One region of the Luteibacter sp. 9133 genome, then DNA from elsewhere that is predicted to be linked to it. Evidence: riboswitches for the same ligand, from Rfam matches in the RefSeq annotation. Region 1 holds a riboswitch; each other region holds the start of a gene.
What was found. A riboswitch is a leader RNA that binds a small molecule or an ion and turns the genes downstream of it on or off. The one in region 1 is predicted to bind cobalamin.
Positions count from the first base shown of each region.

Region 2: linked by a shared signal. The riboswitch ahead of metE (5-methyltetrahydropteroyltriglutamate--homocysteine S-methyltransferase) and the one ahead of btuB (TonB-dependent vitamin B12 receptor) in region 1 are both predicted to bind cobalamin.
Region 3: linked by a shared signal. The riboswitch ahead of FA87_RS00010 (TonB-dependent receptor) and the one ahead of btuB (TonB-dependent vitamin B12 receptor) in region 1 are both predicted to bind cobalamin.
Region 4: linked by a shared signal. The riboswitch ahead of FA87_RS19525 (TonB-dependent receptor) and the one ahead of btuB (TonB-dependent vitamin B12 receptor) in region 1 are both predicted to bind cobalamin.

Region 1 is NZ_JUHO01000001.1:346,056-353,374, reverse strand. It holds gene FA87_RS01300 (cobyrinate a,c-diamide synthase) at 1-535, opposite strand, end outside; gene cobO (cob(I)yrinic acid a,c-diamide adenosyltransferase) at 532-1,134, opposite strand; gene FA87_RS01290 (hypothetical protein) at 1,161-1,742, opposite strand; gene btuB (TonB-dependent vitamin B12 receptor) at 1,771-3,648, opposite strand; cobalamin riboswitch at 3,771-4,006, opposite strand; partial or broken gene FA87_RS01280 (acyltransferase) at 4,030-5,106, opposite strand; gene FA87_RS01275 (hypothetical protein) at 5,350-5,829, opposite strand; gene mgtA (magnesium-translocating P-type ATPase) at 5,948-7,319, opposite strand, start outside.
Region 2 is NZ_JUHO01000001.1:3,597,339-3,604,657, forward strand. It holds gene FA87_RS15725 (membrane-bound PQQ-dependent dehydrogenase, glucose/quinate/shikimate family) at 398-2,785, opposite strand; gene FA87_RS15730 (aldo/keto reductase) at 2,922-3,902, shown strand; gene FA87_RS15735 (glycosyltransferase) at 3,924-5,225, opposite strand; cobalamin riboswitch at 5,316-5,533, shown strand; gene metE (5-methyltetrahydropteroyltriglutamate--homocysteine S-methyltransferase) at 5,728-7,319, shown strand, end outside.
Region 3 is NZ_JUHO01000001.1:2,109-9,427, forward strand. It holds partial or broken gene FA87_RS20115 (efflux RND transporter permease subunit) at 1-566, opposite strand, end outside; gene FA87_RS00010 (TonB-dependent receptor) at 611-2,665, opposite strand; cobalamin riboswitch at 2,819-3,051, opposite strand; partial or broken gene nagA (N-acetylglucosamine-6-phosphate deacetylase) at 3,084-4,234, opposite strand; gene FA87_RS00020 (SIS domain-containing protein) at 4,257-5,291, opposite strand; gene FA87_RS00025 (GntR family transcriptional regulator) at 5,305-6,057, opposite strand; gene zwf (glucose-6-phosphate dehydrogenase) at 6,295-7,319, shown strand, end outside.
Region 4 is NZ_JUHO01000001.1:4,490,628-4,497,946, forward strand. It holds gene FA87_RS19520 (efflux RND transporter permease subunit) at 1-1,207, opposite strand, end outside; gene FA87_RS19525 (TonB-dependent receptor) at 1,412-3,307, opposite strand; cobalamin riboswitch at 3,462-3,694, opposite strand; gene nagA (N-acetylglucosamine-6-phosphate deacetylase) at 3,727-4,878, opposite strand; partial or broken gene FA87_RS19535 (SIS domain-containing protein) at 4,901-5,934, opposite strand; gene FA87_RS19540 (GntR family transcriptional regulator) at 5,948-6,700, opposite strand; partial or broken gene zwf (glucose-6-phosphate dehydrogenase) at 6,874-7,319, shown strand, end outside.

The DNA of each region.
Region 1 (7,319 bases):
TGGCCGCATCGCGCGGGAGCGCGCCGTACCAGGTAAGCGCAGGCGGCAAACTCTCGCGCAGCAAGGTGGCGTGATACGCGCTGCCAACACGGTTGGCGATCACGCCGTGCACGATGAGCCCGTCGCGATAACTGGCCAGTCCATGCGCCAGCGCACCGAAGGTCTGCGCCATGGCACTGCCATCGATCACGGCAAGGACGGGCAAACCGAACCGCTGGGCCAGATCCGCGCTCGACGGGCGCCCGTCGAACAGCCCCATCACGCCCTCGATGAGGATCAGGTCCGCCTCCTCCGCCGCGGCATGGAGTCGCGCGCGAACGTCGTCTTCGCCACCCATCCAGGTGTCGAGCTGGTAAACCGGAGCGCCGGATGCGCGCTGGAGGATCATCGGGTCGAGAAAATCGGGTCCGGTCTTGAAGACGCGGACCCGGCGGCCGGCACGCGCATGCGCACGCGCCAGCGCCGCCGTCACACTGGTCTTGCCCTGCCCCGACGCAGGTGCCGAGACCAGCAGCGCGGGACACGAACGGCTCACAGTTCCACGCCCTTCTGCGCGCGGATACCCGCCTGATAGGCGTGTTTCACCACGCGCATCTCGGTCACGGTATCCGCCAGTTCGACGAGCGCATCCGGCGCGCCACGGCCCGTGATCACCACATGCTGTCGTTCGGGCCGCGCCCGGCAGGCGTCGAGCACGCGATCGAGCGGGATGTATTGCTTCACCAGCGCGATGTTCAGCTCGTCTAGCAGGATGAAATCGTATGCCGGGTCGGCGAGCATGCGCTCGGCGACATCCCACGCGGCCATGGCCGCCGCGATGTCGCGCGCCTTGTCCTGTGTCTCCCACGTATAGCCTTCGCCCATCACGTGGTAATCGAGCGGACCGTCTTCGTACATGCGGAAGAATGCCTCCTCGCCGGTGGAAAAACTGCCCTTGATGAACTGGACGACGCCACAACGAAAGCCATGGCCGAGCGACCGCGCCAGCATACCGAATCCGGACGAGCTCTTTCCCTTGCCGTTGCCGGTGTTGACCACGAGCACGCCGCGATCGATGGTCGCTTTCGCGATACGTCGGTCGATCAGCTCCTTCTTCCGGCGCATGCGGTCGCGATGACGAGCCTCCTCGTCCATTTCACTCCATGGCGTGGTGTCGCCGCTCATGCGTGAGTGGTACGGGCGTCCCGTGCCCGCGGTGCGAAGCGCCAGACCGCCGCCTGGACCACCTGAGCCACCAGCACATACGCCGCGGCGGCATGCACGAAGAGCGGCGCCCATTGCATGAAGCGCTGGACGTACTGGGTCATGTTGGTATCGGTGTAACGGCCACCCAGCCAGTAGAACGCACCATTGGATATGGCGTACGAGACCGTGGCGCAGACCAGCAATGCCGCGAAAACCATCGCATGCGATGCCAGTGAACCGTCGAAACGCGGTGCCACCAGGCGGCCGCCGTACCAGAGCACGGCGTACGCCAGCGGCATGAACGAATAGGCCACCGTGATGCAGAAGTCGCTCACGCCCGCGTAGCTGATCGAAACCCAGTCGATCAGCACGGCCAGGACGACGAAGGCGACGAAGGCCAGGTGCTTTCGCAGGTAGATACCCCCGAGGAAGAACAACGCCATCGACGCGTCGGGAAGATGCAGTACATCGCCGAAGTGATGAAAACGCGTGGCGATCATGATCAGCGCGAACCATGCCGACATGGCGACAAACAACGGACGTGACAGGGGTTTCATCGGGTCGTACCTCGTACGGGGGGACGGATTACGAGCGGGGCTGGTAACGGAACGTGAGCATGTAGTTGCGACCCAGCTGATTGAAGTAACGCGCGGTCTCGTAGTGGCGATCGAAGACATTCTTGCCGGCCAGCTCCACCGACCACGCCGGCGCGAAGGCGTACGCGATGCGCAGATCGGTCAGCGCGTAGCCACCCAGCCGGTGCAGGTTGGTCGAGTCGTCATAGCGATAGCCCGAGGCGAACACACTGGCACCGACGCTCAGCGCGCCGAACGAGCGGTCGACGTCGATATTCGCGGTACGGCGGGCACGTCGTGGCAACAGGTTGCCCTTGCTGTCGTCGTCGCTATCGTCTTCCGGCTGCAGCCACGTCGCGTTACCCGAGAGGTGCCAGTCGGCGACGGTGGTGTCGGCTGCCAGCTCCACGCCACGGATCCGTGCGCGGTCGATATTGTTCGCGCCACCAAACGGGAACAGCGGACCGGTCAGGCTCGAGTCGAAGACGATCAGGTTGTCGATGTGATTCTGGAAGGCATTGATCGACCAGTTACCCCACGTGGGCGTACCGCGCAGCCCCAGCTCCCAGTTGCGGGAAGTTTCCGGGCGGAGGTCCGGATTGCCGTAGTCGGGGTAGTACAGGTCGTTGAACGTCGGTGCCTTGAACGCGGTGCCGTAGCTGCCGGTGACACGCAGGTCCTTCGTCAGCATGTAGCCGTACTGCAGGCTGCCGGTGGTCTTGCCGCCGAACTGGCTGTTCTCGTCACGGCGCAGACTGGCCTGGATCGAGCTGTCGCCGAATGCCTGCAGCCACTGGCCGAAAATCGCGTGATTGCGACGCGCATCGACGAAGTAGTCGGTGCTGCCGACGACGCGATCGCGCTGCCAGTCGTAACCGAGCGTGGTCTGGCCTGCGTCCCCACCGACGTGACCGAGGTCCGCCTGCACCGAGGCGACGTCGCGATGCGTGTTGAACGTATCGGCGTAGACGCCGTTCTCGTAGTCGGTCGAGAAGTCACCGCTGCGACCGAGGTTGAGGGTGAATTTCACGTCCTTCGACGGCGTATAGCGCAGACGGCCGCCAACGACCTGCGTCGACGAGTCGGCGAAGTTGCTGCTGGTGCCGTCGTAATGGTTGGCGCCTTCGGTGCGCATGGCATTGACGTCGGCGTCCCACTGCTCGTCGAAGCGCCATCCGCCCTTCAGCGACAGCGCATTGTTGCGGTAACCGTCCTTGTCCGGCTCGTAGGTGTAGCAACCGCCGCCGCCCGGGCTGGGGCGGCCGCGGCATGCGTTGATGCCGTCGGTCTGGTCGTGGTTCGCTTCCACCGCGTACCAGCCGTTGGCGCCGCGTCCGCTGAAGCCGGCCGAGCCGCGCAAGGTGTCGTAGCTGCCGCCGCCGACGGAGAAGTTCGGCACGAAGCTGCCTTCCGGACGACGGGTGAAGATCTGGATGACGCCGCCCAGCGCGTCCGAGCCATAGAGACTGGAGAACGGGCCACGGACGATTTCGATGCGCTCGATCTGGTCGACCGGAATATCCTGGAAGGCCGCCGTACCGGAGGTCGCTGAACCCACCTTCACGCCATCGATCAGCACCAGCACGTGGTCGGACTCGGTGCCGCGCATGAAGACGGAGGTCGACTTGCCCGGGCCGCCGTTATTGGCGATGGACACACCGGGCGTCGCACGCAGCAGGTCGGCCAGCGAGCGCGGCTGCAGCCGCTCGATCCCGGCACGGTCGATCACCGTGGAGGCGGACAGCACCTGCGCCTGGGTCTGCTCGGTCCGGCTCGCGGTGACCACGACCTTGTCGAGGTCAGTGGAGGTGTCATCGGCGAAGGCCGCGGCGGGAACGAGGCATGCCATCGCGATGGCGACCGCGAGGGTGGAAATACGAAGCGACACGTGGTGACTCCTGCACTACCGCGCCCATCCGCGCGGCATGAATGGCGAGAGACAGGGAGACGGTAGCGGGGATCGCCGATGGCGGAAGGCCGGCCGGCCACCCTCGACATGGCCCTCCGCCTGTCCGGTGTTACCTCGAAGGCCGGTCTCCGGGCTTGCGAGCGCAGGGAGAATCCCTGCCGGTCGGCGCCTTCCCATGCCTTTCGGGGCACAGTGGCTTCATGCAGACCTTTGGCTCGCCTACCGTTGCGGGGGCAGCTCCGGAATGACGCGGACCTCGTGGATCGCGCGGGTCACCGGATTCCCGTTTCAATCCCCGGCTGCGACGCCGGGAATCACCTTGGGCGGCGGTAGTGTATCCGAAGCATGAACGCGGCGGTCGCGCCAGCGCAGGAACGGGCGCTCGACACCATAGTGAAGCAGCGCACCGCCAGCCAGGGTCGCGGACGCATAGATGGCGAAACGGACGAAGCGATGACCGGCCAGACCGTCACCGAGCAGCCCCTCCGTCAGATGAAAAACGCCTTTGTGGCAGAGATAGAGGCTGTACGAAGCGGCGGCCAGCCATCCGGCACCGGGCACCCGCAGCCTTGCGAAGACGGTCGGGCCGCTGAAGGCGGCGACGAAGCCACCCATCGCCAGCGACAGCAGGGGGTAGCCGATGACGCAGGGCCAGAACAGGGGGCGTGCACCGTCGAAAAGGACCAGACAGACGCCAAGGAGAACGGTGGCGGCGCCGAGCACCCAGCCCGCGCGCGCATGGATCCATGCCATCCACTGCGGGCGATACACCCCGCACGCCGCCAGGGCGACACCGGCGACGAGCCCATCAAGGCGCGACCACGTGGGGTAATAGAGGTAACGGAGGTAGACCAGTCCCGCACCGATGTCCGTATCGCGAGCCGGTCCCAGCAAATCGGACCACAGCCATGCCCGCAACAGGAGGCCGCCGGCGACCACCGCGACGCATACGGTGATGAACTTCCACAGAGCGGGTTTGCGCGTCAGCGCGAAGGCCAGCAAGGGAAAGACGAGATAGAAGTGTTCTTCCACGCATAGCGACCACACGTGGGAGAACGCATAGTTGTCGCCGTTGTCGAACAACAGGTTGAAGGTGAACGTCGGAAATTGCCACAACGGCTGCATACCCGGCGTTTCTCGCCATGCCGGCCATAACGCATACATCGCCAGCACGACGATGAACGCAGGAAATATCCGTACGAAACGGCGCCGGTAGAAGCCAGGGAAATCGAGTCTTCCGGTGGTCTTCAGGGACTTCAGCACCTGCGTGCCGATGAGGTAGCCGCTCAGCACGAAGAACAGGTCGACGCCCATCCACCCCGACCATTCCAGCTTGCTGAAGCCATCGCCGAGGCCGCCGACCAGATAGCTGTGAAACAACATCACCCAGGCGATGGCAATCGCGCGCAGCGTGTCGAGGCCGGGTGTGCGGTTCATGCGTGGGATCCCCTGGGTGTCACGTCAATGTGCGTGCGCGTCCGGGCGGATGCGCGGCGCGTTTATGGCGATTCGCGGGCGCGCTCATTGCCCGCGATGCAACGCGGCGAGCAGGGCATCGATATAGGTACGACTTGCGCGCCAGCAGGGCTGCCCCCTGCAACGACAAGAAGCCGCCGGCGCCGCTTCCGCGGAGCCGGCGGCCCGGGTCGTACCAAGCCTTCCCGGTATAGCCCGATGGGATCAGAGGCAGCCGACGAGGCTGTCGTAAACGGAATTGCGGGACCCGGGGAGCTTGGCGTTGAGGGCGTCGTCCGCCTTCATGGCCTCGTAGAACTGTTCCACCAGCATGTCCTTCGGCAGACGGATCTTGCACTTGTACAGCTTGCCGGCGGCCTGCACGGCACCGGACTTGGTGACCACCGAAGCGGTGGTCCCGGCAAAGGTCCACACGCACTGCTTCATGCTGCTTTTGGTCGCGTCGACCGAACAGGTCAGCTGCATAGGGCGGAGGTTGTGAAACTCGCCTTCGCAGAAGGTGTCGCCGCAGATCTTGTCGAAGCCACCGTTGAGCGTGGCTTCGACACCGGCGAAACGGTCGAGGCCGGCTTCCGCGGTCGGCCAGTTGACGATGTCGACGTACCGATCGGCGGCGGGCGGCGTCTGGGCGAAAGCCGCCAGCGGCAGGACGAGAAGAGCGGCAGCGAGGGTGTTTCGAAGCATCGTTGTGACTCCGTGGTTGAGGAGCACACATGACACCGTGTTCGGCGCGGCGGGTCTGTCCCGCCGCGCCCAGGGCACATCGTAGCGTTCGGGCGACGCGTCCTGTGGGACGCGATCCCTACAGCCAGTGGCCGTAGCGCTTGATGTAGATCGTCTTCATCACCTGGGTCAGCACACAGTAGGACGCCAGGGTGAGCGCCAGCCAGGCGAAGTAGATGCCCGGCAGCGGCTGCATGCCGATGCGCGCACCGATCGCCGTGTACGGAATGAACATGCCGATGATCATGATCGCGACGGTCAGCGCCAGTACCGGCGCCGATGCGACGCTCTGCAGGAACGGGATGCGTCGCGTGCGGATCATGTGCACGACCAGCGTCTGCGAAAGCAGACCCTCGATGAACCAGCCGGACTGGAACAGCGACTGGTGAGCGACATCGTTCGCCCCGAAGTAATGCCACATCAGCCAGAACGTCGTGATGTCGAACACCGAGCTGACCGGACCGATCCACACCATGAAACGACCGATATCGCCCGCGTCCCACTTACGCGGCACACGCAGGTATTCCTCGTCCATGCGGTCGAACGGGATGGACAGCTGCGACAGGTCGTACAGCAGGTTCTGCACCAGGATCTGCAGCGGCAGCATCGGCAGGAACGGCAGGAACGCGCTCGCCACCAGCACGCTGAACACGTTGCCGAAGTTGGAGCTGGCGGTCATCTTGATGTATTTCATGATGTTGCCGAAGGTGATACGCCCTTCGATCACACCCTCTTCCAGCACCATCAGGTTCTTTTCGAGCAGGATGATGTCCGCCGACTCCTTGGCGATATCGGTCGCCGTATCGACCGAGATGCCCACGTCAGCGTCGCGCAGTGCCGGCGCGTCGTTGATGCCGTCGCCGAGGAAGCCCACCGTGTGACCACGGCGCTGCAGCGCCTTGACCACGCGCGCCTTCTGCACGGGCGACATCTTGGCGAAGACCGTGGTGCGCTCGACCATCGCGTCGAGAGCATCGTCGTCGAGCTGCTCGATATCGCGGCCCAGGACGGACTCCTGCACATCGAGACCGACCTCGGTGCAGATCTTGCGCGTCACCGCCTCGTTGTCGCCGGTGATGACCTTCACCGCCACGCCGTGGTGGTTCAGCGCGCGAATGGCGGTCGCCGCGGAGTCCTTCGGCGGATCGAGGAACGCGAGGCAGCCGACAGCCGTGAGGCCCGCTTCGTCCGCCACGCCATAAGCGCGGTCGCCGGTGGGATCGCGACGCACGGCGACGATCAGCACGCGGAGCCCGTCCTCGTTGAGGCGATTTGTCATGGCGCGGATCTCGGCGCGCTTCTCCGAGGTCATCGGCTCCGTGACGTCACCGATGCGGGCCTCGCTGCAGATCGCCAGCATCTCTTCCACGGCGCCCTTGCAGACCAGCAACTGCTCGCCCTGCCCGTCCGCCACCACCACCGACATGCGGCGGCGCTGGAAGTCGAACGGA
Region 2 (7,319 bases), 3.3 Mb from region 1:
CATGACACGGAGACTCCGGTAAAGGCCTGGAAACGGCGGATTTGGTCGAATGCGAAACAAAAAAAAGCACCCTTGCGGGTGCTTTCGAATCTTCGAGGCCGGGCGCCGTCTTACGACAGCGTTCCACCTTGCACGGAGCGCGCGCACCCGCGACGCGCCCCAGGGGCGATCGGTAGGTCGAGCATCAAATCGTGCTTGCAGCGGAACATGGCGTGGCTCTCGTGGTGAGGTGCGGATCTTACGCCTCGTCGGCGTTCTGCGCACTAGGTAGGGATGGTTGGTGAGGTTTCAAGGCCTTGCTGCGCGGGAATCGCCGGCAGGGCCGGCTCCTACCTGTCTGCGGTGACCCGGGCGGGTTCCGCGGAGAGGTAGGAGCCGGCCCTGCCGGCGACGCTCTTCAAGGCAACGCGTAAGCCACCACGTAATCACCCGACTTGGTTCCCAGCCCGCTGTGCCCGCCCGCGGCGATCACCACGTACTGCTTTCCGCCGACCGAGTACGACATCGGATTCGCCTGCCCACCCGCCGGCAGGCGTGCCTGCCAGAGGACCTTGCCCGTCCGCTCGTCCATCGCACGAATGTAGTTATCCGCCGTGGCGCCGATGAACACCAGGCCGCCCTTCGTGGTCATGTTGCCACCGATGTTGAAGATGCCGGTGGGCAGCGGCGCGTTCGTATGCGTGCCGAACGGACCGGTGTCGCGCGTCGTGCCGAGCGGGTGCTCCCAGACCAGCTTGTGCGTGACCAGATCGATCGCCGCCAGTGTGCCCCACGGCGGCGGATTGCACGGCACGCCCAGCGGGTTCAGCCACGGATGTACCTTGCCGACATAAGGCGTGCCGTACTGCGGTGCCAGACCGCCGCCGACCTTCGGCTCGTCACCGGTGCCGTCCCACGGCTTCACGTAGCCCTTCTGTTCCGCCGGCTGGCGCGGCGCGAGGCTGATGATGAAGGGGATGTAGTTCGCGTTGGCGATGATCAGCTTGTTATACGGATCGATCGAGGCGCCGTGCCAGTCGATCACGCCGTCGAAGGCCGGATAGACGATCGTGTCCTTCAGATGCGGCGGCGTGAACTGACCTTCGTACGCCGCCTTGCGGAACTCGATGCGGCACATCAGCTGATCGAACGGCGTCGCGCCCCAGAGCGATTGCTCCGTGAGATCCTTCGGTGTCAGCGACGGCATGCCCACCGAGTACGGCTGAGTGGGCGACGCGAAGTCACCCGGCACCGTGTCGGTCGGCACCTTCTTCTCGGCGACTTCGGTCACCGGCTTGCCGGTGCGGCGATCGAGTACGAAGAACTCGCCGCGCTTGGTCGTCTGTACCAGGGCGGGAATCGTGCCGCCATCGGGACCGGGCAAGTCGACCAGCGACGGACCCGTCGGTACGTCCATGTCCCACAGGTCGTGATGCGTGTTCTGGTAGGTCCACTTCGGCTCGCCGGTTTCGATATCCAGCGCGACCGTCGAACTCGACACCTTCTCGTCGAACGGACGACGATGGCCACCGAAGTAATCCGGCGTGGCGTTACCCATGGGCAGATAGACCATGCCCAGATCCGGATCGGCGGTGTACACACCCCACGCGTTAGGCGTGCCGCGGGTCAGCTGATCGTTCGGACCCGGCGTCCAGTTCTGCGGATCGTGCCCGACGTCCCACGCCCAGACCAGCTTGCCGGAGAGCGGATCGAAAGCGCGCACCGCACCCGACGGCTCGCCTTCCGCCTGATTGTCGTAGACCCAGCCACCGAGGATCACGCGATCCTTCAGCACCATCGGCGGCGACGTCACGAAGTGGAAGCCGGCCGGCACATGGCCGAGATACTGCGTCAGCGAGACGAAGCCGTGCTCGCCGAAATCCTCGCAGGGCTTGCCGGTATCGGCGTTGAGCGCGAGCACGCGGGCATCGAGTACCGGCGCGATGATGCGACGCGGGCAATCGGTCTGCGTGCCCCGCGGCGCTTCGTAATAGGCTACGCCGCGGCAGGCCAGATAGACATCCGCATCGGTATTGGCTTTGGGATCGAAACTCCACTTCTTCGCACCCGTGGCCGCGTCAAAGGCGACCACCCAGCTATGGCCGGTACAAACATAGAGCGTGTCGCCGATCTTGATCGGGGTGTTTTCGAAGTTGAACTCGTGACCCGCGTCGGTACCGCCCTGATCCTCACCCGGACGCATGGTGTCGCCCGTCCGCGCCGTCCAGGCGACCTTGAGGTCCCTGACGTTGGTCGCGTTGATCTGGTCAAGCGGCGAGAAGCGATCGCCCCTGGGTGTGCGGCCGTAGAACTGCCAGTCGCTGTCCGGCACCGAGGCGTCGTGGCCATCCGCCATGTTTCGGATGACCGCTTCGCCCTGCGTGCCGACGGGCTGCATGAAACCCGCCACGCCGAGACCGACGCTGACGATAACGGCCACGATCACCGCGAAGGCGCCACTGCCCGAGGGAGTGAGCTTGCGACGTACCCAGGGCATGAGGAGGTAGATACCGAGCAGCACCGGAACCAGCAGTCGCGGTTCCAGCTGCCAGCCCACGAGCCCGACCTCGGTGAACGCCCAGATGGCCGTCCCGAGCAGGATCACGGCATAGAGCCAGAGGGCGCTGGCCGAACCGCGCACGAGCAGGATGCCGGTCGCTACGACCGCGGCACCAGCGATGAGGTAATAGAACGAGCCTCCGAGAGCCGCGAGCCACGCTCCGCCTCCCACGAGAAACAGACCGAGAAGCGCTATGACCACGCCCGTGATACGGGGCGGCCTGCGTGAATAGAGAGTGGACGGCATTTCATGACTCCGGTGGGGGACGCGGCAGGGCGCATCGCGTCGGAGCCGCGGTTCACGGTGATCATAGCCATGGCAGGTATATGCAACGTCTACGTCCGATCGGCCACAATGGCGTATTCCCCGATGGAGTCTTCGCATGCGCTACATCAAGCTCGGCCGTACCGGCCTGGATATCTCGCCGCTGGTGCTCGGTTGCATGACTTATGGCGTTCCCGACCGCGGAAACCACGCCTGGACGCTCGATGAAGAACAGAGCCGGCCCTTCATTCGCAAGGCGCTGGACCTTGGCATCAACTTCTTCGACACGGCCAACGCCTACTCCGATGGCACATCCGAGGAGATCGTCGGACGCGCCCTGAAAGATTTTGCGAAACGCGACGAGGTGGTGATCGCCACCAAGACCTTCTTCCACTGGCGCAAGGGACCGAACGGCGGCGGCCTGTCGCGCAAGGCGATCTTCCATTCGGTGGACGATTCGCTGGCCCGCCTCGGTACCGACTACATCGACCTGCTGCAGATCCATCGCTACGACCAGACCACGCCCATCGAGGAAACGCTCGAGGCACTGCATGACGTGGTGAAGGCCGGCAAGGTCCGCTACCTCGGCGCCTCGTCGATGTATGCGTGGCAGTTCGCGCAGATGGTTTACACCTCGCGGATGCACGGCTGGACCGAGTTCGTCAGCATGCAGGATCACTACAACCTGCTGCAGCGCGAGGAAGAGCGCGAGATGATTCCGTTCTGCATCGACGAGCACATCGCGGTGTTGCCATGGAGCCCGCTGGCACGCGGACGGCTGACGCGCGACTGGGACGAGGGCAGCGACCGGCAGAAGAGCGATGTCTTCGGCGGCACGCTTTACAACGCCACGGAAGACTCGGATCGCGCCATCGTCGCGGCGGTGAAGAAGGTGGCCGATGCGCGTGGCGTGCCTCGTGCGCAGGTGGCATTGTCGTGGGTGGCGCATCGTGACGGCGTGACTGCGCCGATCGTCGGGGCGTCGAAGCCGCAGCATCTCGATGATGCGGTGGCGGCGATCGATCTGGAGCTGACCGAGGAAGAGACGGCAGCTTTGGAGGAGGCTTATACGCCGCGGGCGATCGCAGGGTTCGAGTAAGCGTTGCTTGCGGCAGTTCGGCTATGTTGTTGCCATAGGGCGGTCTCGCCGCGCCATCGCCTGTTCGATCACATCCGCGGCCAGCGACGCGCCTCGCTCGGCCCGGATGACTTCAGCCGCGCGCTGGGCGCGCGAGGCCACGCCTTCGTCAGTCAGGAGGACGCGCAGCTTCGCCGCCGCACGGTCAGCGCGGTAACGCGAAGCGGGCAATACACCGCCCACACCCAGCCGAAGCACACGCGCCGCATTGTCAGGCTGATCGAAGCCATGCGGCACCACGAGCGCCGGACACCCCGCGCGCAAACTCTCCTGCGTCGTGCCGACACCCCCGTGGTGTACCACCGCGGAAGCGCGCGGGAACAGTGCACCGTGTGACGCGTATTCCACAGCCATCACCCCGGCTGGCAACGTGTCGGGCAACCGCGCGCGCATCTCGGGCGAGCCGGTGAGCAAGACGGCACGACGTCCGAGCGCGCCTGCCGCCGCCATGCTCTCGCGAAGGAAGGCCTCGCCCGCGTGCACCGCCGCCGATCCCAGCGTAAACACGATCGGCGCGTCACCCGCGTCGAGAAACGCCGACAGCTCCGGGGGAAGGGTTTCGTTGAAGGGCGAGTAACGGCAATAGCCAGTGACCACGCTGTGCGCCGGGGCATCCTGCGGCGCGTGACCCAGCAACGGCGAATACATCGCCAGCACACCATCGCGCGCGTGCTGTCCGCGATGAAACGGATCGCCCCACACCGACACCGGCGCCAGACCCAGCGACTGCCGGAAGCTGCGCACGGCACGTGTCCACGGTGCGGTCACCCGCTCGCCGATCCGGCGCACCCATGCGCCACGACGCGGCGACGCACGTAAGAAACGGTCGAGTCGCGCCATGCCCGTCGCCGGCGGATCGAAAGCGGAAAGGAACACCGCGGGCGACAGGACGGCGGACAACCACGCCACGCGTGTCGTCTCGCCCAGAATCTGGCCGGCGAAGGCGAGCGTCGAGGTGACGATCGCATCGGCCTCCAGACATACTGGCGCCAGCGCGCGGTAGCTCGCCGCGACATCCTCCGCAGCCAGGTCACGTACGACGAAGCGCGGACCGCGCAGCGGATGGAACGCCCGGGCAGCGAAGGCGGCCTTGTCCTCGGGCTCCGCGATCCCGCTGGCAAGGACGAACCTCAGCCCGGCCTCCGCCACCGCCTCGCGATGAATCGCATGGGCACCGATGGTGACCCGATGGCCCCGCGCCACCAGCTCCCGCCCCACGGACAGGAACGGAAACAGGTCACCCTGCGATCCCACCGTCGCCATCACGATGTGCCTTGCCGCCATGCCTTACTCCCGATGCCCTGGCGCATCGTCGCGGGCGACATGTCGACGCGATGCATGCCTGGCTCGTTGACCTGCCCCGTCCGTAGGGCTAACCTCTGGGCCGCCAGCGGTCTTTATCTCTCTATTCGAATAGAAGGATAAAAGCTAAGAGGGAAGCCGGTGAGAATCCGGCGCTGCCCCGCAGCGGTATGTGGAGACGAGCGCGTCATCAGCACTGGATCGATGGCGATCCGGGAAGCGACACGCAAGGCGGCACCCAGGTGCCACATCCACGAGCCCGAAGACCTGCCGCCGGCCTGGGCGCGCGTGCCGTCATGGGTGCGTGTGCCCTGCCCGACCTGGGCCGTCGCGTTCGCGCGAGGGTCCGGTTCGCCCGCGGGGGCGAAGGTCGACGGTAAGCCGCATGACGCCTTCACGCTGCCGCACCTTCCGTGTGGCAGTGCACGTGCGTCCGCGACGAACCGCCCTTCCCTCCTCTTTGCCACGAAGAGGAATCATCCACATGCCACACGTTACCTACCCCGGTTTTCCCCGCATCGGCCGACGCCGCGAACTGAAGCGAGCGCTCGAAAGTCACTGGAGGGGTGAAACCAGCGCCGACGACCTGCTCACCGTCGCCCGTCAGCTCCGCGAACGCCACTGGCGCCTCGCGCGCGACGCGGGAGCCGACAGCGTTCCCGTCAACGACTTCTCGCTTTACGACCATGTGCTCGATGCCGCCGTCGCGGTCGACGCCATTCCCCCGCGCTACCGTGCACTCCATCAGCGCGATCCGCTGGCCGGCTATTTCGCCATGGCACGCGGCCGTCAGGACGGCGAAGTCGACCTGCACGCGCTGGAGATGACCAAGTGGTTCGACACCAACTACCACTACATCGTCCCCGAGCTGCAGGCGGGCCAGTCGTTTGCCACGCGTGCCGACAAGGTCGTCGCGGAATATCGTGAAGCCGTCGCCCTCGGCCATGCGGCGCGCCCCGTACTCCTCGGTCCGCTGACCTTCCTCCGTTTGGCCAAGACCGTCGACGGCAGCGATCCCCTCGCGCTGCTCGACGCGTTGCTGCCGGCGTGGAGCGGTTTGCTCGATGCGCTCGCGGACGCGGGTGCCGACTGGATCCAGGTCGACGAACCGGCCCTCGTGCTCGATCTCGAGCCGGACTGGCAGGCGGCCTATCGCGGCGCTTATGCCGCCATCGGTGAACGGCCGCGCGGCCGCATCCTGCTCGCGACCTATTTCGGCGAGCTCGGCGGCAACCTCGAACTGGCGGCGTCGTTGCCCGTCGCCGGCCTGCATGTCGATCTAGCGCGCGCGCCTGGGCAACTGGATGCCGTGCTTGACGCGCTTCCCGCCGGTCGTGTGCTGTCCGCCGGCGTGCTCGACGGCCGCAACATCTGGCTGAGCGACCCGTCCGCCATCGCGCCGCGCATCGCCCGCGCACGCGAGCGCCTCGGCGACGAGCGTCTGTGGCTGTCGACGTCGTGCTCGCTGCTGCACGTGCCGATCGATGCGTCGGAAGAAAGGCACCTGCCGGGTTCGATCGGCGACTGGCTGTCGTTCGCGCGGCAGAAGATCGCCGAACTGCGACGCTACGCCGATGCCGCCGTCGGCGACGAGACGGCGCAGCTCGCGCTCGCGCGTCAGCAAGCGACGGTGGCGGCGCGTCTGCTTTCTCCCGACGTGCTGCGCGCCGACGTGCGGGCGCGCGTACGTGGACTGACGCCCCAGTTCGGACAGCGCCGCTCGGCCTACGCGTTTCGCGCGAATGTGCAGAAGCAGCGCTTCGGCCTGCCCGACCTGCCGACCACCACCATCGGCTCGTTTCCGCAGACCACGGAACTACGCCTTGCACGTGCCGCGCATCGCTCGGGCAAGCTCGACGACGGGGCCTATACGGCCGTGCTTCGCGAGGAGGTGCGGCGCGCCGTGACGTTTCAGGAAGAAGCGGGCCTCGATGTCCTCGTGCACGGCGAGCCCGAGCGCAACGACATGGTCGAGTACTTCGGCGAACAGCTGCAAGGCTACGCGTTCACGTCTCTGGGCTGGGTGCAGAGTTACGGCTCGCGCTGCGTCAAGCCGCCGATCGTCTTCGGTGACGT
Region 3 (7,319 bases), 340 kb from region 1:
CAGCTCAACGCGCACGGCGTGCGGGGTCCGCCGAAGACCTGTACGCGCGACACGCCATCGATCTGCGCCACGGCGGGCCGGATCAGGGTGTCGACGACGTCGTAGAGCTTGTCCGGCGGCAGCGACTTCGAGGTGAACGACACCAGCAGAACGGGAATCTGGCCGGTGTCGAACTTAAAGTACTGTGGGGGGCTGGGCATGCCGGCCGGCAGGTCGGCGGCGGACGCGTTGATCGCGGCCTGCACGTCACGCGCGGCGGCATCGGTGGAGCGGTCCATGCTGAAACGGAGGCGGACGAAGCCGCTGCCTTCCGAGCTGTTGGAATACATCTGGTCCACACCCGGGATCTGGCCGAGGTGGCGCTCCAGGGGGGCGATGATGGTCGAGGCCATCGTCTGCGCGTTCGCACCGGGCATCTGCGTCTGGATGAAGACGGCGGGCACTTCGATGGACGGCAGGGCCGCCACGCCGAGCAGCATGTAGGCGATGGAGCCGCACAGCACGAGCCCCGCCGCAAGCAGCGAGGTTCCGATCGGCCGGCGAATGAAAGGTGCAAAAACGTTCACGACACTTCCTGTGATCGCGGGAAGCATACCCGCGCCCGGGGACTTTATGACGTCCGCGCCGGTCCGTGGCGTGTGCCTTTAGTGGGGGCCCTGCCGGAAGACAGGGGTGCGGCGTTTGCCCGAGCCCGGTGCCAGGGGTAGGAGCGCGCCTGCGCGCGATGCCGTGAAACATCGCGCGCAGGCGCGCTCCTACACGGTGCTCCCTCAGCGTACGGCGAGAACCGCAGCGTCAGGTAATACGTCCGTCCCAGCTGGTTGTAATACGCCGCCGTCTCGTACCGCTTGTCCGCCACGTTCGCGACCCGGCCCTGCACGCTCCAGGCATCGTCCATGTGCCAGGTGGCACGCAGATCCGCGGTCGTGTAGCCGCCCAGACGCGTCGTGTTGGCCGCGTCGTCGTAGCTGTAACCCGAGGCGTAGACCGAGCCGCCCAGCGTCAACGCGCCCAGGTCCTTGTCCAGATCCACGCGACCGGTGCGACGCGGACGGCGGGCCAGCAGGTTGTCCTTCTCGAACCCGCTGTCCCGGTCCAGCGGCTGCTGCAGCGTCAGGTAGCCGCGCACGTGCCAGCCATCGACGTCCGCGCCCACCTGGCCTTCGAGGCCGCGCAGGCGGGCCTTGCTGACGTTGACCGGCAGGAAGTTCGCGTCGTAGCCGATCAGGTCGTCGACCTGGCTCTGGTAGGCGTTGACGGCCCAGTTCCAGATGCCCGGACGACCCGACAGGCCGATCTCGGCGGTGCGCGACTTCTCCGGCTTGAGGTTCACCGTGGGCACGCCGTACGGGTAGTACTCGTCGTTGAAGGTCGGCGCGTGGAAGGCGGTGCCATAAGAGGCCGTGACCTTCATGCCGTTGTCGAAACGGAAGCCATAGGCGGCCGAGCCGGTCGTGTGGTTGCCGAACTGGGTGTTGTGGTCGTGGCGGGCCGACAGCTGGATCTCATGCGGGCCGAACACGCCCTGGTAGAGCGCGAACACGCCCGTGTTGTTGCGGGTGTCCTTGAGATAATCCGTGTCGCTGCTCAGCTTTTCCTGCTGGTAGTCGACGCCGGCGCTCAGCGTCTGGCCCGGGGCCAGCGTGAAGTCGTTCTGCCAGGAACCCTGATTGCGCTTAGAGTACAGATATCCCACGCGCAGCTTGTCGGCACCGGTGACGTAGTTGAAGTCCGCGTCGTAATAGCCCTTGTTGGCGCCGTTGAGGTAGTTGTCGGCGCGGTCCTGGTTCTGGCCCAGGCTGACCGACATGCGCCACGCGGACAGCACGTCGAAGGCCAGCTTCGCGCCGGCGACCTGCTGCGAGCGTCGGGTCAGGTTCTGATAGTCGCCGTCGTATTCGATATCGCCCTTGCTGCGCAGCCAGCTGCCGGTGAGCTCGGTGCCGTCGTCCCAGCGGTAACCGCCCGACAGCGCGCCGTTGTACGTGCGATAGGCGTCATGGTCCGGCTCGTCGGTGAAGCAGCCCTTGAACGCCGTGCCCGCGCCGATGCGGCAGGCGTTGATGCCCGAGGTGTACTGGCCTCCGAGGCTGGCGTTGTACCAGCCGTGGGTCGTGCCGCCCGACACGCCGACCTGACCGGCGGTGTAGCCGTGGCTGCCGCCGGTGACCGAGAGGCTCGGGGTCGGCGCTTCGCCGGCCTGGCCGTGGCGGGTGAAGATCTGGATGACGCCGCCGATCGCGTCGGAGCCGTAAAGGCTCGAGCGCGGACCGCGGACGACCTCGATATGGTCGATCTGCTCGACCGGCAGCTGCTCGTAAGCCGGCAGACCCGCGCCCACGGTACCCACGCGGACACCGTCCACGAGGACCAGCGTGTGCGAGGAGTTGCTGCCACGCATGAACAGCGAGGTCTGCTGGCCGATACCGCCGGTGTTGGCCATGACCACACCGGGCAGCCCGGCGAGCAGGTCCTGGACGTTACGCGGCTGCAGACGCTCGATGTCTTCGTGGGTGATCACGGTCACCGGAGCGAGTACCTCGTCCAGCGGCGTGGCCGTGCGGGTCGCGGTGACGATCACGGGATCGAGGGCGTCCGGTGCGTCGGCCGCGTGGGCAGCGGCGATCGACGACAGCAGGGCTGCCGCTAGCAGGGTCTTCTTCATGGAACGGTCTTCCTCCGCCGCATAGCGCGGCAATGCGTAGCTCAAAGGGCGCGCGAGGAGGACATACGGCGAACGGCACACCGGCGGAACCCGGATGACTGTCCGGATTCGCCCTCCGCGAATCGCCCGAAACGGGACGACGCCCCGGGATGGCTCACGGGCGCGTCGTCGGGCCGGTCTCCGGACTCACGCCGTCCCCGAGGGGGTGTCGGACCGGCGCCTTCCCGCTGTCGCAGTGGCTGAAGCCGTGTCCGAGGGGCCGTGACGACCCCGGGCGCTTACCGTTGCGGGGGCAGTGCCGGCCTTGCCGCAGAGGCGGCGCACCGGCTTCCCGTTTCATCCCCGTGGCGCGACGCCCCGGGGACACCCGAACCCCGCGACTTTAACCGGAGGGTGGGGCGCTGTCACGACCGCCCGATCAGCCCGCGGCGTAAACGCGCTCGCCGCCGATCCAGGTTTCGATCACCGTATGGGTCTCGTCCATCACGACGAAGTCGGCGCGGTAACCGGCGGCGATATGACCGTGGGTGGCGCCGAGGCCGAGGAACGCGGCCGGATACGTCGACGCCATGCGCGCGGCCTCATCGTAGGCTACGCCGACCATGTCGACCGTGTTGCGCACCGCCGTGGCCATGTCCAGCGCGGAGCCGGCCAGCGTGCCGTCCGCCGTCTGGCAGACGCCGTCGCGCACGGTGATGGTTTCGCCCTTGAGCACGAAGTTCGGATTGTCCGAGCCCACAGGCGGCATCGCGTCGGTGACCAGCATCATCTTCCGTGGCGCCTTCGCCGCGATGGCGACACGCAGCGAGGTCGGGTGCACGTGGTGGCCGTCGACGATCAGACCGCACCAGCTGGCCTGGTCTTCGAGCGCGGCACCGACGACGCCAGGCTCGCGGCTGGTGAAGGGTGTCATCGCGTTGAACAGATGTGTGAAGCCGCGCACGCCCGTCGCCAGTGCATGGCGCGTGGTCTCGTAGTCGGCAGCCGTGTGGCCCGCGGCTACGATGACGCCGTTGGCGACCAGCTGCTGGAGTACTTCCGCGGAAGCGCGCTCGGGGCCAGCGTCAGCAGGGTCACGCCGCCGTGGCGCCGCGCGACCATCGCGACATCGTCGGCATCGGCGATGCGAAACTTGGCCGGGTCGTGCACGCCCTTGCGTTCAGGGGCGATGAAGGGACCTTCCAGATGGATGCCGAGCACGCCCGGCACGCCCTGGGCGACGGCGTCGTTCACGGCATCGATGGCCTTCGCCATGACCTCCGCGTCGTCACTGATCAGCGTGGGCAGGAAACCCGTGGTGCCGAATCTCGCGTGTGCCTCGCCGATCGTGCGGATCGCGTCGACCGTCGGTGCATCGTTGAACAACACGCCGCCCCCGCCGTTGACCTGGCAGTCGATGAAGCCGGGCAGCAAGGTGCGACCACCGAGGTCATGGCGCTCCGCCGCGCGCACGCGCGGGTCGGATGGCAGCGCCAGTCCGGTGATCTTTCCATCGTCGACCAGCACGGCAAAGCCGCTCTGGAATCCATTGTCGGTGAGCACACGGCCGTTGACGAGGGCGAGGGTCATGGCGATTCCTTGAGGGTGGCGGTCAGACGGTCTCGGTGACTTTATTCAGGTGCGGCGGCACGTCGGGATTGAAGCCGCGCTTCAGCGCGAGCGCCGCCGTGGCGCGGTAGAAGCTCTGCACCGTGATCAGCGGCGCGGCGATCGGTGCGGTGGCGACCAGCGGCAGCACACCCTCACCCGTCGCACCCGGCGCGGCGATCCAGACATTGGCGCCACGCTTGCGGAACTCGGCGGCGACATCGAGCACGCCCGGGAGCGTGTCGTCGTTCTGCGCGAAGAACAGCACCGGGAAGTCCGGGCCGACCAGCGCCATCGGGCCGTGTTTCACTTCGGCCGCGCTGAAGGCTTCGGCATGCAGGCCGCAGGTTTCCTTGAACTTGAGCGCCGCTTCCAGCGCACCGGCGAAGCCGAAGCCACGACCGACCACGAACAGGTTGTGCGCATCGACGAGGCCTTCCGTCAGCGACGACCAGTCGGCATCCCAGCCCTGGCGCAGCTGCGCGGGCAACGCGGCCAGGGCGTCGGCGATCTCGGCCTTGCCACTCCACCGGGCGGCGATATGCAGAATCGCGAACAGCGCGCCGAGATAGCTCTTGGTCGCGGCGACGCTGGTTTCCGGGCCCGCGTGCAGCGGGACGACCACGTCCGCGACGTCCGCCAGCGGCGAGTCGGTCACGTTGACCAGCGCCACGACGTACGCACCGGCCTTCTTCGCGGCCTCGGCATTGCGGACCAGATCCGGGCTCTTGCCCGACTGGGATACGGCGACGTAAAGCGCGCCATCGAGGCGCTGCGCGGCGTGGTAAATCGAGGTGACCGACGGCGAGGCCGAGGCGGTGACGACGCCCAGCTGCGTCTCGAACACGTACTTCGCGTACATCGCCGCGTGATCCGAACTGCCACGGGCGCAGGTGATCACCATGCGCGGCGGGTTCGCGCGCAGGCGCTCGGCAAGGGCGCCGATCACGGCTTCGTTAAGGGCAAGCTGCCGCTCGACGACCTCGGCGGTCTCGTGCGCTTCGCGGTACATCAGGGTGTCTTGCGGCTGGATCGTCATGAAGAAGGGTCCGTCAGTCGCTCTGCAGTTCGGCGACGAAGTCGTAGATGTCCCCGCGATACCAGGAACACGTGAACTCGACGATGCGGCCGTCGTCGAGGAAGCTGCGCCGCTCGATATTCAGCCCGGCACTGCCGGCGCCGAGCCGGAGCAGCCGGGTCTGGGCAGGGCCCAGCACCACCGCGCGCAGGCGTTGCAACGCACGTCGCGGGCGGTTGCCCAGCGTGTCGAGCGCTTCGTACAGGGAGTCCTCGACCAGGCTGGGGTCGGGCAGCAGGTTGAGTGGCACCGCGCTGCGCTCGATCGCCAGCGGCTCGTCGCCCGCGTAGCGCAGGCGGTGCAGGCGGACCACCTGGGTGCCGGGCGAGAGATTCATCGCCATGGCTTCTTCCGGGGTGACCTCGCCGATGGCCCGCTCGAAGAACTCCGAGCGCGGATTGAGCCCGCGCGCGCGAAGATCCTCGGTGAAGCTGGTCATACGCGACAGCGGCTTGACGATGCGCTCGGACACGAAGGTGCCCGCGCCATGACGCTGGGTGAGCAGACCATCCTCGACCAGGCCGCCGATGGCCTTGCGCACGGTAACCCGGGACAGCGTGAGGGCCCTGGCCAGGTCCCGCTCACTGGGCAGTGCATGGCCGACCTGCACCTCGCCGTTTTCGATCACGTTGCGGATGGCGCGACGCAGGCGCATGTACGCCAGCGGCTGCCGCGCGGCCGGGTCGTACTGCAGGCGTTGGTATTCGGCGACGAGAGCGCTTTCCATGGTCGAGAAGATACCAATCAACGACCACTGCGGCAAGACCGTCCAAGCCCGCGAATACCAGTGAGCGATTCAAACGGGCGTTTGCACGATGCAAAGTCGGCCCGTAAACGTTTTTGCGGCGTCATCGCCTCATATCGCGACGGAAAACGCCGCCTTGAGTGGTACGGGGCTGGTATGACCTGGTATGTCACTGGTACGATCCGTCGGCATACCCATCGATCCCAGCAGGCCACTGTCGTGAGCGCTCATCTCCTCCCGATCGAACCTTTCGATCTGGTCATTTTCGGCGGCACCGGCGACCTCGCCGTCCGCAAGCTTCTTCCCGCGCTGTTCCATCGCTTCGTGGACGGCCAGATCCAGCCCAGCAGCCGCCTCATCGGCGTGGCCCGCGAGGCCCTCGACGATGCGGGCTACCGCGACCTGGTCCGCTCCTCGGTCGAGAAAGGCGTGTCCCACGTGGCTCCGGCCCAGCTGGACGCGTTCATCCAGATGGTTTCCTACCGCTCGCTCGACGCGCGCAAGGAAGAAGGCTGGGATGAATTCGCCGCGCTGATGCAGCAGCAGGCCCAGCACATCCGCGTGTTCTACCTGTCGACCGCGCCGGACATCTTCACCGACATCTGCCAGCGCCTCGGGTCGCTCGGTCTCAACGGCGAGCGCTCGCGCGTGGTGCTGGAGAAGCCGATCGGTCGCGATCTGGAAAGCGCCAACGCCATCAACGACGCGGTGGCCCGGGTCTTCAACGAGTCGCAGACCTACCGGATCGATCATTACCTCGGTAAGGAAACAGTGCAGAACCTGCTGGCGCTCCGCTTCGGCAACGCCCTGTTCGAGCCGCTGTGGAACGCCCAGCATATCGACCACGTGCAGATCACCGTCGCCGAGACGGTCGGCGTCGGTCATCGCGCGGGCTACTACGATCGTGCCGGCGCGCTGCGCGACATGGTCCAGAACCACATCCTGCAGCTGGTCTGCATGCTCGCCATGGAGCCGCCTTCGTCGCTGGCGCCCGATGCCGTGCGTGACGAAAAACTCAAAGTGCTGCGTTCGCTGCGCCCGATCAACGCCAGCAACGCCGGCAACCTCACCGTGCGCGGGCAGTACCGCGCTGGTGCGGCCGAAGGTCAGGGCGTCCCGGGCTATCTCGACGAACTCGGCAGCGACCAGTCCAGGACCGAAACCTTCGTCGCCCTCAAGGCGGAGATCGGTAACTGGCGCTGGGCGGGCGTGCCGTTCTACCTGCGCACCGGCAAGCGCCTCCC
Region 4 (7,319 bases), 4.1 Mb from region 1:
CGTCATCGACGACGAAACCGATGCACAGCACCAGCGCCATCAGCGACATCGTGTTTAGCGTATAGCCGAGTGTCCACATCACGACGAAGGCGCCGGCCAGGGACAACGGCACGCTCAGCGTTGCGATCAGCGTCGGACCGAGACGGCGCAGGAACACCATCATGACCAGGAAGACCATGACGATGCTGATCAGCAGCGCGACCTTGACCTCGTGCAGCGCGGACTGCGTGGTCTGGGTCAGGTCGAAGATGGGGGTGACCTTCGCGTCCGCCGGCAGCAGCGAACGGAAGCGCGGCAGCGCGGCACGGATCGCGTCGGCGGTGGCGATGGAATTCGCCTCCGGACGCTTGCTCATCTGCATGGTGACCGAGCGCTCGCCCTGGAACCATGCGGCCTGGTACTGGTCCTGCTGGCCGTTGTAGACGCGGGCGATGTCCGAGAGGCGCACCGGCACGTTGTTGCGCATCGCGATGAGGATGTCGCCGAAATCCTTCGCGTCGCGAATGCTGTCGTTCGCGACGACCGTCATCTGTGCCTTGCCGTCGGACAGCAGGCCCTGCGGCGAGGTCACGTTGGCGGCGTGCAGCGCATTGGACACATCGTTGGCGGTGAGTCCCTTGGACGACAACGCGCGGGTATCCAGCTCAACGCGCACGGCGTGCGGGGTCCCGCCGAAGACCTGTACGCGCGACACGCCATCGATCTGCGCCACGGCGGGCCGGATCAGGGTGTCGACGACGTCGTAGAGCTTGTCCGGCGGCAGCGACTTCGAGGTGAACGACACCAGCAGAACGGGAATCTGGCCGGTGTCGAACTTAAAGTACTGTGGGGGGCTGGGCATGCCGGCCGGCAGGTCGGCGGCGGACGCGTTGATCGCGGCCTGCACGTCACGCGCGGCGGCATCGGTGGAGCGGTCCATGCTGAAACGGAGGCGGACGAAGCCGCTGCCTTCCGAGCTGTTGGAATACATCTGGTCCACACCCGGGATCTGGCCGAGGTGGCGCTCCAGGGGGGCGATGATGGTCGAGGCCATCGTCTGCGCGTTCGCACCGGGCATCTGCGTCTGGATGAAGACGGCGGGCACTTCGATGGACGGCAGGGCCGCCACGCCGAGCAGCATGTAGGCGATGGAGCCGCACAGCACGAGCCCCGCCGCAAGCAGCGAGGTTCCGATCGGCCGGCGAATGAAAGGTGCAAAAACGTTCACGACACTTCCTGTGATCGCGGGAAGCATACCCGCGCCCGGGGACTTTATGACGTCCGCGCCGGTCCGTGGCGTGTGCCTTTAGTGGGGGCCCTGCCGGAAGACAGGGGTGCGGCGTTTGCCCGAGCCCGGTGCCAGGGGTAGGAGCGCGCCTGCGCGCGATGCCGTGAAACATCGCGCGCAGGCGCGCTCCTACACGGTGCTCCCTCAGCGTACGGGCGAGAACCGCAGCGTCAGGTAATACGTCCGTCCCAGCTGGTTGTAATACGCCGCCGTCTCGTACCGCTTGTCCGCCACGTTCGCGACCCGGCCCTGCACGCTCCAGGCATCGTCCATGTGCCAGGTGGCACGCAGATCCGCGGTCGTGTAGCCGCCCAGACGCGTCGTGTTGGCCGCGTCGTCGTAGCTGTAACCCGAGGCGTAGACCGAGCCGCCCAGCGTCAACGCGCCCAGGTCCTTGTCCAGATCCACGCGACCGGTGCGACGCGGACGGCGGGCCAGCAGGTTGTCCTTCTCGAACCCGCTGTCCCGGTCCAGCGGCTGCTGCAGCGTCAGGTAGCCGCGCACGTGCCAGCCATCGACGTCCGCGCCCACCTGGCCTTCGAGGCCGCGCAGGCGGGCCTTGCTGACGTTGACCGGCAGGAAGTTCGCGTCGTAGCCGATCAGGTCGTCGACCTGGCTCTGGTAGGCGTTGACGGCCCAGTTCCAGATGCCCGGACGACCCGACAGGCCGATCTCGGCGGTGCGCGACTTCTCCGGCTTGAGGTTCACCGTGGGCACGCCGTACGGGTAGTACTCGTCGTTGAAGGTCGGCGCGTGGAAGGCGGTGCCATAAGAGGCCGTGACCTTCATGCCGTTGTCGAAACGGAAGCCATAGGCGGCCGAGCCGGTCGTGTGGTTGCCGAACTGGGTGTTGTGGTCGTGGCGGGCCGACAGCTGGATCTCATGCGGGCCGAACACGCCCTGGTAGAGCGCGAACACGCCCGTGTTGTTGCGGGTGTCCTTGAGATAATCCGTGTCGCTGCTCAGCTTTTCCTGCTGGTAGTCGACGCCGGCGCTCAGCGTCTGGCCCGGGGCCAGCGTGAAGTCGTTCTGCCAGGAACCCTGATTGCGCTTAGAGTACAGATATCCCACGCGCAGCTTGTCGGCACCGGTGACGTAGTTGAAGTCCGCGTCGTAATAGCCCTTGTTGGCGCCGTTGAGGTAGTTGTCGGCGCGGTCCTGGTTCTGGCCCAGGCTGACCGACATGCGCCACGCGGACAGCACGTCGAAGGCCAGCTTCGCGCCGGCGACCTGCTGCGAGCGTCGGGTCAGGTTCTGATAGTCGCCGTCGTATTCGATATCGCCCTTGCTGCGCAGCCAGCTGCCGGTGAGCTCGGTGCCGTCGTCCCAGCGGTAACCGCCCGACAGCGCGCCGTTGTACGTGCGATAGGCGTCATGGTCCGGCTCGTCGGTGAAGCAGCCCTTGAACGCCGTGCCCGCGCCGATGCGGCAGGCGTTGATGCCCGAGGTGTACTGGCCTCCGAGGCTGGCGTTGTACCAGCCGTGGGTCGTGCCGCCCGACACGCCGACCTGACCGGCGGTGTAGCCGTGGCTGCCGCCGGTGACCGAGAGGCTCGGGGTCGGCGCTTCGCCGGCCTGGCCGTGGCGGGTGAAGATCTGGATGACGCCGCCGATCGCGTCGGAGCCGTAAAGGCTCGAGCGCGGACCGCGGACGACCTCGATATGGTCGATCTGCTCGACCGGCAGCTGCTCGTAAGCCGGCAGACCCGCGCCCACGGTACCCACGCGGACACCGTCCACGAGGACCAGCGTGTGCGAGGAGTTGCTGCCACGCATGAACAGCGAGGTCTGCTGGCCGATACCGCCGGTGTTGGCCATGACCACACCGGGCAGCCCGGCGAGCAGGTCCTGGACGTTACGCGGCTGCAGACGCTCGATGTCTTCGTGGGTGATCACGGTCACCGGAGCGAGTACCTCGTCCAGCGGCGTGGCCGTGCGGGTCGCGGTGACGATCACGGGATCGAGGGCGTCCGGTGCGTCGGCCGCGTGGGCAGCGGCGATCGACGACAGCAGGGCTGCCGCTAGCAGGGTCTTCTTCATGGAACGGTCTTCCTCCGCCGCATAGCGCGGCAATGCGTAGCTCAAAGGGCGCGCGAGGAGGACATACGGCGAACGGCACACCGGCGGAACCCGGATGACTGTCCGGATTCGCCCTCCGCGAATCGCCCGAAACGGGACGACGCCCCGGGATGGCTCACGGGGCGCGTCGTCGGGCCGGTCTCCGGACTCACGCCGTCCCCGAGGGGGTGTCGGACCGGCGCCTTCCCGCTGTCGCAGTGGCTGAAGCCGTGTCCGAGGGGCCGTGACGACCCCGGGCGCTTACCGTTGCGGGGGCAGTGCCGGCCTTGCCGCAGAGGCGGCGCACCGGCTTCCCGTTTCATCCCCGTGGCGCGACGCCCCGGGGACACCCGAACCCCGCGACTTTAACCGGAGGGTGGGGCGCTGTCACGACCGCCCGATCAGCCCGCGGCGTAAACGCGCTCGCCGCCGATCCAGGTTTCGATCACCGTATGGGTCTCGTCCATCACGACGAAGTCGGCGCGGTAACCGGCGGCGATATGACCGTGGGTGGCGCCGAGGCCGAGGAACGCGGCCGGATACGTCGACGCCATGCGCGCGGCCTCATCGTAGGCTACGCCGACCATGTCGACCGTGTTGCGCACCGCCGTGGCCATGTCCAGCGCGGAGCCGGCCAGCGTGCCGTCCGCCGTCTGGCAGACGCCGTCGCGCACGGTGATGGTTTCGCCCTTGAGCACGAAGTTCGGATTGTCCGAGCCCACAGGCGGCATCGCGTCGGTGACCAGCATCATCTTCCGTGGCGCCTTCGCCGCGATGGCGACACGCAGCGAGGTCGGGTGCACGTGGTGGCCGTCGACGATCAGACCGCACCAGCTGGCCTGGTCTTCGAGCGCGGCACCGACGACGCCAGGCTCGCGGCTGGTGAAGGGTGTCATCGCGTTGAACAGATGTGTGAAGCCGCGCACGCCCGTCGCCAGTGCATGGCGCGTGGTCTCGTAGTCGGCAGCCGTGTGGCCCGCGGCTACGATGACGCCGTTGGCGACCAGCTGCTGGAGTACTTCCGCGGAAGCGCGCTCGGGGGCCAGCGTCAGCAGGGTCACGCCGCCGTGGCGCCGCGCGACCATCGCGACATCGTCGGCATCGGCGATGCGAAACTTGGCCGGGTCGTGCACGCCCTTGCGTTCAGGGGCGATGAAGGGACCTTCCAGATGGATGCCGAGCACGCCCGGCACGCCCTGGGCGACGGCGTCGTTCACGGCATCGATGGCCTTCGCCATGACCTCCGCGTCGTCACTGATCAGCGTGGGCAGGAAACCCGTGGTGCCGAATCTCGCGTGTGCCTCGCCGATCGTGCGGATCGCGTCGACCGTCGGTGCATCGTTGAACAACACGCCGCCCCCGCCGTTGACCTGGCAGTCGATGAAGCCGGGCAGCAAGGTGCGACCACCGAGGTCATGGCGCTCCGCCGCGCGCACGCGCGGGTCGGATGGCAGCGCCAGTCCGGTGATCTTTCCATCGTCGACCAGCACGGCAAAGCCGCTCTGGAATCCATTGTCGGTGAGCACACGGCCGTTGACGAGGGCGAGGGTCATGGCGATTCCTTGAGGGTGGCGGTCAGACGGTCTCGGTGACTTTATTCAGGTGCGGCGGCACGTCGGGATTGAAGCCGCGCTTCAGCGCGAGCGCCGCCGTGGCGCGGTAGAAGCTCTGCACCGTGATCAGCGGCGCGGCGATCGGTGCGGTGGCGACCAGCGGCAGCACACCCTCACCCGTCGCACCCGGCGCGGCGATCCAGACATTGGCGCCACGCTTGCGGAACTCGGCGGCGACATCGAGCACGCCCGGGAGCGTGTCGTCGTTCTGCGCGAAGAACAGCACCGGGAAGTCCGGGCCGACCAGCGCCATCGGGCCGTGTTTCACTTCGGCCGCGCTGAAGGCTTCGGCATGCAGGCCGCAGGTTTCCTTGAACTTGAGCGCCGCTTCCAGCGCACCGGCGAAGCCGAAGCCACGACCGACCACGAACAGGTTGTGCGCATCGACGAGGCCTTCCGTCAGCGACGACCAGTCGGCATCCCAGCCCTGGCGCAGCTGCGCGGGCAACGCGGCCAGGCGTCGGCGATCTCGGCCTTGCCACTCCACCGGGCGGCGATATGCAGAATCGCGAACAGCGCGCCGAGATAGCTCTTGGTCGCGGCGACGCTGGTTTCCGGGCCCGCGTGCAGCGGGACGACCACGTCCGCGACGTCCGCCAGCGGCGAGTCGGTCACGTTGACCAGCGCCACGACGTACGCACCGGCCTTCTTCGCGGCCTCGGCATTGCGGACCAGATCCGGGCTCTTGCCCGACTGGGATACGGCGACGTAAAGCGCGCCATCGAGGCGCTGCGCGGCGTGGTAAATCGAGGTGACCGACGGCGAGGCCGAGGCGGTGACGACGCCCAGCTGCGTCTCGAACACGTACTTCGCGTACATCGCCGCGTGATCCGAACTGCCACGGGCGCAGGTGATCACCATGCGCGGCGGGTTCGCGCGCAGGCGCTCGGCAAGGGCGCCGATCACGGCTTCGTTAAGGGCAAGCTGCCGCTCGACGACCTCGGCGGTCTCGTGCGCTTCGCGGTACATCAGGGTGTCTTGCGGCTGGATCGTCATGAAGAAGGGTCCGTCAGTCGCTCTGCAGTTCGGCGACGAAGTCGTAGATGTCCCCGCGATACCAGGAACACGTGAACTCGACGATGCGGCCGTCGTCGAGGAAGCTGCGCCGCTCGATATTCAGCCCGGCACTGCCGGCGCCGAGCCGGAGCAGCCGGGTCTGGGCAGGGCCCAGCACCACCGCGCGCAGGCGTTGCAACGCACGTCGCGGGCGGTTGCCCAGCGTGTCGAGCGCTTCGTACAGGGAGTCCTCGACCAGGCTGGGGTCGGGCAGCAGGTTGAGTGGCACCGCGCTGCGCTCGATCGCCAGCGGCTCGTCGCCCGCGTAGCGCAGGCGGTGCAGGCGGACCACCTGGGTGCCGGGCGAGAGATTCATCGCCATGGCTTCTTCCGGGGTGACCTCGCCGATGGCCCGCTCGAAGAACTCCGAGCGCGGATTGAGCCCGCGCGCGCGAAGATCCTCGGTGAAGCTGGTCATACGCGACAGCGGCTTGACGATGCGCTCGGACACGAAGGTGCCCGCGCCATGACGCTGGGTGAGCAGACCATCCTCGACCAGGCCGCCGATGGCCTTGCGCACGGTAACCCGGGACAGCGTGAGGGCCCTGGCCAGGTCCCGCTCACTGGGCAGTGCATGGCCGACCTGCACCTCGCCGTTTTCGATCACGTTGCGGATGGCGCGACGCAGGCGCATGTACGCCAGCGGCTGCCGCGCGGCCGGGTCGTACTGCAGGCGTTGGTATTCGGCGACGAGAGCGCTTTCCATGGTCGAGAAGATACCAATCAACGACCACTGCGGCAAGACCGTCCAAGCCCGCGAATACCAGTGAGCGATTCAAACGGGCGTTTGCACGATGCAAAGTCGGCCCGTAAACGTTTTGCGGCGTCATCGCCTCATATCGCGACGGAAAACGCCGCCTTGAGTGGTACGGGGCTGGTATGACCTGGTATGTCACTGGTACGATCCGTCGGCATACCCATCGATCCCAGCAGGCCACTGTCGTGAGCGCTCATCTCCTCCCGATCGAACCTTTCGATCTGGTCATTTTCGGCGGCACCGGCGACCTCGCCGTCCGCAAGCTTCTTCCCGCGCTGTTCCATCGCTTCGTGGACGGCCAGATCCAGCCCAGCAGCCGCCTCATCGGCGTGGCCCGCGAGGCCCTCGACGATGCGGGCTACCGCGACCTGGTCCGCTCCTCGGTCGAGAAAGGCGTGTCCCACGTGGCTCCGGCCCAGCTGGACGCGTTCATCCAGATGGTTTCCTACCGCTCGCTCGACGCGCGCAAGGAAGAAGGCTGGGATGAATTCGCCGCGCTGATGCAGCAGCAGGCCCAGCACATCCGCGTGTTCTACCTGTCGACCGCGCCGGACATCTTCACCGACAT